One region of the Sedimenticola thiotaurini genome, then DNA from elsewhere that is predicted to be linked to it. Evidence: predicted binding sites of a transcription regulator. Region 1 holds the regulator's gene; the other holds the start of a gene.

Evidence for each region. Region 1 encodes sigma-54, which starts transcription at its own class of promoters, with help from an activator protein. Its sites were predicted from a motif close to TGGCANGNTNCNTGCTT; they were not measured.
Region 2: glnL (nitrogen regulation protein NR(II)) is a predicted target of sigma-54. The motif match lies at 2,421-2,437, and genes of this name have one in related genera.

What each region holds. Positions count from the first base shown of each region.
Region 1 is NZ_CP011412.1:2,166,397-2,170,964, forward strand. It holds gene lptC (LPS export ABC transporter periplasmic protein LptC) at 1-199, shown strand, start outside; gene lptA (lipopolysaccharide transport periplasmic protein LptA) at 183-698, shown strand; gene lptB (LPS export ABC transporter ATP-binding protein) at 706-1,431, shown strand; gene AAY24_RS09870 (RNA polymerase factor sigma-54) at 1,541-3,043, shown strand; gene hpf (ribosome hibernation-promoting factor, HPF/YfiA family) at 3,068-3,403, shown strand; gene AAY24_RS09880 (PTS sugar transporter subunit IIA) at 3,423-3,899, shown strand; gene rapZ (RNase adapter RapZ) at 3,984-4,568, shown strand, end outside.
Region 2 is NZ_CP011412.1:2,793,385-2,797,952, reverse strand. It holds gene glnA (glutamate--ammonia ligase) at 1-1,235, shown strand, start outside; gene AAY24_RS12845 (DUF4124 domain-containing protein) at 1,424-2,134, shown strand; gene glnL (nitrogen regulation protein NR(II)) at 2,449-3,543, shown strand; gene ntrC (nitrogen regulation protein NR(I)) at 3,530-4,568, shown strand, end outside.

The DNA of each region.
Region 1 (4,568 bases):
CGGGGTCCGGCCCATGCACATAACCACCCGGGATCTGCGGGTACAGCCAAGAGACAACTATGTGGAAACCGATGCTGAAGTGCATGCGCGCAGTAACCAGGACCGTATCGATGCCAAGGGCATGCAGATCTGGCTCCAGCAGCCGATCCGCATCAAACTGCTAGCCAATGTACGAGGACATTATGAAGTCGAACCCTAAGCACCAACACAGGGCCCGCTGGTTCGCCATTACCCTGTTACTGCTGCTGTTTCCAGGGATAGCCCCCGCCCTGCAGTCGGACAAGGACCAGCCGATCTACATCGAGGCCGATGCGGTGGATATCGACGATCGGAACGGCACCAGCATCTATAAAGGGAATGTGGTACTGACCCAGGGCAGCATCGTGATGACGGCGGACCAGGTGACCGTGACCCAGCACCAGGAGCAGACCGACCAGATCGAAGCGATCGGCAGTCCGGTTACATTCCAGCAGGATACCGACAATGGCAAGGGCACCATCAAGGGCCGTGCCAAAAAGGCCGAGTACTCGGCCAACGGCGAGACCCTCAATATGATCGGTGACGCAATCCTGATCCAGGGCAAGGACACCTTCAAGAGTGACCGGATCGTCTACGACCGCGCCCGGGCCATTGTAAAGGCCGGTGCCAGCGCCAAGGGCAAGGAACGGGTCCGGGTCACTATCGGTGGCAAAAAGTAACCCGCCCATGAGTGTGCTCGTAGCTGACAAGCTGGTAAAACACTATCGCCGTCGCGCGGTGGTCAACGGGGTCTCCCTGAAGGTAGCCGCTGGCGAGGTGGTTGGGCTGCTCGGACCCAACGGTGCCGGCAAGACCACCTGTTTCTACATGATCGCCGGGCTGGTGCCGTCGGAAAAGGGCGCCATCAGCATTGATGGTCACGACATCACCGGCCTGCCGATGCATGCCCGGGCCCGGCTCGGCCTCGGCTATCTGGCCCAGGAGCCATCGATTTTCCGTAAGTTATCGGTATTCAACAATATTTTTGCCATCCTGGAGACTCGCAAGGACCTACGGCGTCCGGAACAGATCGAGGCCTGCGAGGCGCTGCTGGTGGACTTTAACCTGACCCATCTGCGGAACAATCTGGCGATGAGCCTGTCCGGGGGCGAACGTCGCCGGCTGGAGATCGCCCGCTCACTGGCGATGGAACCCCGCTTCATCCTGCTGGATGAACCCTTCGCCGGCATCGATCCGATCTCGGTCAAGGATATCCAGAATATTATCCGCTCCCTCTCCTCCCGGGGTATCGGCGTGCTGATTACCGATCACAATGTGCGGGAGACCCTCGGAATCTGCGGACGGGCCTATATTATCAGCGAGGGACAGGTCCTGGCTGAGGGTGAGCCGGAACAGATTCTGGCCAACCAGGAGGTACGCTCGGTCTACCTGGGAACAGAGTTCAGTCTGTAGCTTGACCGATGACAATTAACACTTTTTCCCCTTGTGCGCCTGTGCAGTTTTTACGCTAGAATGAAACTGTGAAAACTATACAAATTACGTACCAGATTCAGATATTCGCATGAAGCAGACGCTCCAGCTTCGCCTTGGCCAACATCTAACCATGACGCCGCAATTGCAGCAGGCTATCCGCTTGCTGCAACTTTCGACGCTGGATCTCAAACAGGAGATCCAGGAGGCCCTCGACTCCAACCTGATGCTGGAGACCGAGGAGGATAACAGTGCCCGCGAAGAGGCCCGCCAACAGGAGCAGCAGAGCGTAATCGATGGACTGAACGGCGAAAACCTGAAAGCTGACAAGGCCAACAGCAACGATCTCAATAACGAGAAAGAGATCAATGGCGAGGCCAGTTCCATGCCGGAAGAGCTGCCTGTGGACAGCGGCTGGGACGATGTCTACGACAGCACCCTGCCGCCCTCCTCCGGGATGGCCTCACGGGACTCCGGAGACAGTGACTACCTGGCCCAGCGCCGTAGCGCCCGAACCCTCTATGACTACCTCACCTGGCAGCTGAACCTGACCCCGTTCAGCGATCTCGACCGTCAGATAGCGGTTGCCATCATCGACGGTATTGATGAAGACGGCTACCTGCGGATGGAGCTGAATGAGATTCTCGACGACATGGAGGCCGACGAGATCGAACTGGATGAGATCGAAGCGGTGCTGCACCGGATCCAGCAGTTTGATCCACCCGGTGTGGGTGCCCGGGATCTGCGCGAATGCCTGCTGATTCAGCTGCGCCAGTACACCGAACCCCATCCGGCCATGGAACTTACCCTGCGGCTGGTGGATGACCATTTTGACCTGTTGGCCCAGCAGGACCACAACCAGATCAAACGCAAGCTGAAGATCGACGACGACACCCTGAAATCGATCAACCAACTGATCCGCTCACTGATTCCGCGGCCCGGCAGCCTGGTGGCTGAAACTGAGGCCCAATATGTCATCCCCGATGTGTTCGTGACCCGTCGGGATGGCACCTGGCACGTGGATCTGAATGCCGAGGCCGCGCCCAAACTGCGGGTCAACCCGGACTACGCCCGGCTGATCCGGCGCGCCGACAACAGTGAAGACAACACCTGCCTGAAAAACCACCTGCAGGAGGCGCGCTGGTTTATCAAAAGCCTGATGAGCCGCAACGAGACCCTGTTGCGGGTGGCCACCAAAATCGTCGAGCTGCAGCGCGGCTTCTTCGAGCACGGTGAAGAGGCGATGAAACCGCTGGTGCTGCGGGACATTGCCGAGGCCCTGGACCTGCATGAATCGACCATCTCCAGGGTAACGACCCAAAAGTACATGCATACCCCGCGGGGTACGCTGGAGTTCAAGTATTTCTTCTCCAGCCATGTCAGTACCGCCGGAGGGGGAGAGTGTTCCGCCACGGCGATACGCGCACTGATCAAAAAACTGATCGCTGCCGAAAAACCCAACAAACCGCTAAGCGACAACAAACTGGCCAGTATACTTGCCGATCAGGGCATTCAGGTCGCGCGGCGAACAGTAGCGAAATATCGCGAGTCCATGGCGATTCCGCCATCCAACGAGCGCAAGCGCCTCGTCTAGAGGCCCGTAACCAAGGAGCAAACCATGCAAATCAGCATCACCGGTCATCATGTGGACATCACCGAAGCCATGCGCAACTACGTGGATACAAAATTGGAGCGCCTGGAACGGCACTTTGATCATGTTGCCAAAATCCACGTCATCCTGAGTGTTGAGAAACTGCGTCAGAAAGCGGAAGCAACACTGCATGTGAATGGTGCCGATGTCTTCGCCGAGTGTGAAGAGGAGGATATGTATGCAGCCATTGATGGCCTGGTGGACAAGATCGACCGCCAGGTCAAAAAACTCAAGGAGAAAAGCACTAATCACCGCAATGGTGCAGGTATGAAGGGCATTGACCCTGCCAACGCCGAAATCTAACCCAAAAGGCACCACAATCATGTTTCCCGCAAATTTCATTAGCGTCGAACGCATCAGTGTCGCCAACCCGGCGGCCAGTAAAAAGCGCGTACTCGAAGAGGTAGCCGGACTGCTGGCCTCTGCTTCAGATGAGCTTACCCAGGGCAATGTATTCGACAAACTACTTGAGCGGGAACGATTGGGCAGCACCGGGCTGGGGCATGGCATCGCCTTGCCCCACGCCCGCGTTGCCGGCGTCACGGAAGCCCGCGGTGCCTTTGTCCAGTTGCAGTCAGGGGCGGATTTCGACGCCCTGGACCAACAACCGGTCGACCTGGTATTCGGACTGCTGGTACCGGAAGAGGCCACCGAAGAGCACCTGCAACTGCTGGCCAAACTGGCCACCCTGTTCAGTGATGAAGCGTTCTGTCAGCGGCTCAGAAAGGCCCGGGACAGCGCCAGCCTGCTACAGGAGTTCATTCTGCAGGAACCCATGCCTATCAGCGCCAGCGGCTGACCCGGAGGGCCGACGACGCAGTTCGCTTCAAGGCCCATACGATTGACCCCTTTTGTGCATCTGACCGGAGGTAACGGAGACCCCATGAAGCTGTCAATCATCACCGGACTCTCCGGCTCCGGAAAGAGTGTCGCCCTGCATACCCTGGAAGATGAGGGCTACTACTGCATAGACAATCTGCCGGTGTTCCTGCTGCCGGCCCTGGCCGGTGAACTGGTCAAGGATCAGGACAAACGGTTCCAACTGGTCGCCATCAGTATCGACTCACGCAACACGCCGGCCGAGTTCGAGAACATTTCCACCCTGCTCCACCCCCTTAAGGCCAAGAAGATCCGCTATGAGGTTATCTTCCTGGAGGCGCGGGACGAGACGTTGATCAAGCGTTTCAGCGAAACCCGCCGACGGCATCCACTGACCGGTGGAGGGCGGCCCCTGGCGGAGGCGATCAGCTATGAACGGGAGATAATGGCGCCATTTCTCAACATCGCCAATATCCGCATCGACACCAGCGAGACCAATCTGCACGAACTGCGTGATCTGATCCGCTCCCGCATCACGGAACGGCTGGACGCCAATATATCCCTGCTGTTTCAATCATTCGGTTTCAAACAGGGGATTCCCCGGGACGCGGACTTCATCTACGACGCCCGCTGCCTGCCCAATCCCCAT
Region 2 (4,568 bases), 630 kb from region 1:
AGGGGATCAACGAATCCGACATGATCTTGATGCCGGATGCGGAAACCGCTGTTCTTGACCTGTTTGCGGATGAAGTGACCCTTAACATCACCTGTGACATCCTTGAACCTTCCACCATGGAAGGCTACGAGCGTGACCCCCGTTCGGTGGCCCGCCGCGCTGAAGCCTACCTGGCCTCTACCGGCATCGCTGATGCCGCCTTCTTCGGTCCCGAGCCTGAATTCTTTGTACTGGATGACGTGCGTTGGGAGTCCGAGATGAGCGGCTCCTTCTACAAGATTGATTCCGAAGAGGCCGGCTGGAACTCCGAGCGGGTCTACCAGGATGGCAATATCGGCCATCGTCCGGGCACCAAGGGCGGTTACTTCCCCGTTCCCCCGGTTGATTCCCTGAACGATATCCGTGCCGCCATGTGTCTGGCCATGGAAGAGATGGGTGTGCCGGTGGAGGTGCATCATCACGAAGTGGCAACCGCCGGCCAGTGTGAGATCGGTACCAAGTTCGCTACCCTGGTGAAACGTGCCGACTGGGTACAGGTGCAGAAGTACGTCACCTGGAACGTGGCACACGCCTATGGCAAGACCGCCACCTTCATGCCGAAACCGCTGGTGGGTGATAATGGCTCCGGTATGCACGTACACATGTCCCTGGCCAAGGGCGGTGAGAACCTGTTCGCCGGTAACCTCTACGGTGGTCTGTCTGAAACAGCGCTCTACTACATCGGTGGCATTATCAAACACGCCCGTGCCCTGAACGCTTTCACCAACCCTTCCACCAACTCATACAAGCGTCTGGTACCGGGCTTTGAAGCACCGGTGATGCTGGCCTACTCCGCCCGTAACCGTTCTGCGTCGATCCGTATTCCGTTCGTGAACAGCCCGAAAGGCCGTCGTGTTGAGGTCCGTTTCCCGGATCCCACCGCCAACCCCTATCTGGCCTTCTCCGCTCTGATGATGGCTGGTCTGGACGGAATCCAGAACAAGATCCATCCGGGTGAGGCGATGGATAAGGATCTGTATGACCTGCCTGCCGAAGAGGCTCTCTCCATCCCGACCGTCTGCCACAGCCTGGATCAGGCCCTGGAAGCCTTGGATGCGGATCGTGAGTTCCTCACCGCCGGTGGTGTGTTTACCGATGACCTGATCGACGGCTTTATCGCTCTGAAGATGGATGATGTGACCCGTCTGCGTATGACCACCCATCCGGTTGAGTTTGATATGTACTACAGCCTGTAAACGATCCACTTAGCAGGGATTGTTGAGAAACGCCCCCATCCGGGGGCGTTTTTTTGTTCCGGGTTCATCACCACTGTCTCTGTTCCGGCGATGGCTGGACCAGCATGGGATAACGTCTATCGACTCTTTTATACCCCTGATCCGAACAGTAGTTGAGGCGGCCCCCGGTCTGGGCTATTCTCAATGGTATGAGAAGCATCCTGTTCATCTGTATCATGTCTCTGGCGCTGGGCAGTCAGGCAGCGATCTATAAATGGGTCGACCGCTCCGGTGCGGTGCACTATTCAGATACCCCGACACGGGATGCCGAGCAGATCCAACTCTCCGATCCCACCATCTATACTCCGGTGAGCAGTGACCTGGAAAACCGCACCGGTCAAGCCCCGTCACAAGCCGCCAAACCGGCTAAATACAGCAGTTTCACCATCGTGTCACCCGCCAGCAATGAAATGGTGCAGGCGAATGGCGGCACGGTCACTCTCGCTTTCCAGACAGAGCCGGCGCTGCAGAGCGGGCACTACATTCAGGTGGTGCTGGATGGACGGATTCAGGATCAGCACGCAACCGGCCTCCAGTTTCAGCTCCACAATCTCAGTCGGGGCGCCCATATGATCCATGCCAGTATCCATGATGCGGCAGGACGTCTGGTGGCGCGCTCCAATATTGTGCAATTCTTCGTGCGCCAGGTCACCGTGATTGAAGATGGTAAGTCCCCTGAACTGCCGCCGTCCGGCAGCTCTGGCAGCGGTGGTGATGCGCCCCAGTATGCGCCGGATTCCGGGTCGGACTACACTGGCGATGCGCCGACCCCGGGTGGTGCCGACGCCTTTAATCCGACCAGCAAACCGATTTCCTCCACGCCGGGCCGGACCAATCCCGCCTTCAGTCCAAACTATTGAGTGGTGGAAAGGGTCATATAGCGATTAAAATCGGCGATAGATATTCTATCTGTCGCTAACTGTAGTGATTATCAGCCATAATCACCTTACCAACCCCCATTTTATCCACCCCACTGGTTGTCCATTTGTTCCCTGATCCAAGCCGGTGATTTGGCGGGTGGTTGGGTTGCCTGAGCCAGCCTATGCACTAAAATAGTGCATAGGCTGGCTGGCCAACAACGTCGTCTTTTTGCGAAAAATCCCATCACGCCTTGGTTTTAAGCCAGTTCTCCCCAGAACCTATTCTTGGTTCGCTTTTTGCATCGGCTTTTGTGATGAAGGATATGATTCAGATAAACGAAATTTCCCAACAGCGGATTCTGGAGAACCTGAGCAGCGCCGTGCTGCTGTTTGACCAGTCACTCTGTTTGCAGTACATGAATCCGGCGGCAGAGATGCTGTTTGAAATCAGTTTTCGCCACACCGTGGGTAATTCGGCCGAGTCGATTATCCAGTGCCCCGGGGGACTGCCCCGGGAACATCTGGAACAGGCCCTGCGCACCGGTCACCATTTCACGGAGCGCGAGTTGTGTCTGCCGCTCCCGGATGGCAAACGGGCCACTGTGGACTGCACGGTCATCCCCCTGTCTGACAGTGAGGGTGAGACGGCCCTGCTGATCGAGATTCAACAGATTGATCGGCAGTTGCGCATCAGCCGCGAGGAACAACTGCTCTCCCAGCACCAGGCCGCCCAGGAGTTGATCCGTGGCCTGGCCCACGAAATCAAGAACCCTCTGGGGGGACTGCGTGGTGCCGCCCAGTTGCTGGAACAGGAGCTGGATGATCCGGGTCTGTGTGAATATACCCAGATCATTATCAATGAAGCGGATCGGCTGAAAAACCTGGTTAACCGGATGCTTGGATCCGACCGGCTGCCCAATCTGAAGCAAGTGAATATTCACACACTGCTGGAGCGTGTGCGCAATCTGGTGCTGGTGGAATCGGGTGAACGGCTGACCATAGAACGGGATTACGATCCCAGCATTCCCGATATTTGCGTGGACAGTGACCGGATCATCCAGGCCCTGTTGAACATCCTGCGCAATGCGGCACGTGAGATCGGCAACTCACCTGATGGCCGCATCCTGCTGCAAACCCGCATCCTGCGTCAGTTCACTATCGGTAATCGCCGCCACCGGCTGGTAGCACAGATCAGCATTGAGGATAACGGCCGGGGTATACCGGATTCGATCCGGGAAAAGCTGTTTTATCCCATGGTGACCGCCAGCGATGATGGCGTGGGCCTGGGACTCACCATTGCCCAATCCCTAATCAACCAGCACAGCGGACTTGTGGAGTGCAGCAGCGAGCCGGGAAAAACTGTATTTACTGTGTTGTTACCTGTGGAGAATCCAAATGCCACCAATTAACAGTGTCTGGGTGATTGATGATGACCGGTCGATTCGCTGGGTATTGGAGAAGGCATTCGAGAAAGCCGGAATGGCGGTCAGATGCTTCCCCAGTGCAGATGGCGTCATGGATGCCCTGGTGCATGAACAACCGGATGTGGTTGTGTCCGATATCCGTATGCCCGGTATGGACGGGCTATCATTACTGGAAAGAATCATTGCGGTCTATCCCGATCTGCCGGTGATTATCATGACCGCGCACTCCGATCTGGACAGCGCCGTAGCCGCATTTCATGGTGGGGCATTCGAGTATCTGCCGAAACCATTTGACGTGGATGAGGCGGTGGAACAGGTCTCCCGTGCCTGTCGCAAGAGTCGAAGCGGATCGGTTCAGGTGGAGGAGCTGCAGTCGAGTCCCGAGATTATTGGTGAGGCGGCGGCCATGCAGGAGGTGTTCCGGGCCATCGGTCGCCTGGCCCGTTCCAACATCACAGTGCTGATCAATGGTGAGTCGGGTACTGGTAAGGAGTTGGTGGCCCATGCGTTGCACCGGCACAGTCCACGCGCTAAACAGCCATTTATCGCCCTGAATATGGCTGCCATACCCCGGGATTTGATGGAATCCGAACTGTTTGGCCATGAGCGCGGGGCTTTCACCGGTGCCCAGGGTCGCCGGGTGGGGCGATTTGAGCAGGCTGATGGGGGCACGCTGTTCCTGGATGAGATCGGTGATATGCCGGCAGAGTTACAGACCCGGCTGCTGCGGGTGCTGGCCGACGGCGAGTTTTACCGGGTCGGGGGACATGAGCCGGTGACAGTGGATGTGCGTATTATCGCCGCCACCCACCAGAACCTGGAACAGTTGGTGAAATTGGGCAGTTTTCGAGAGGATCTGTTCCATCGACTCAACGTCATCCGTATCCACATCCCCTCTCTGCGGGAGCGGCGGGAGGATATCGGCCTGCTGATGCGCCACTTCCTCTCGCTGGCGGCGGAGGAGCTGGGGGTGGAGAGCAAGACCCTGCTGCCAGAGACACTGGCTACCC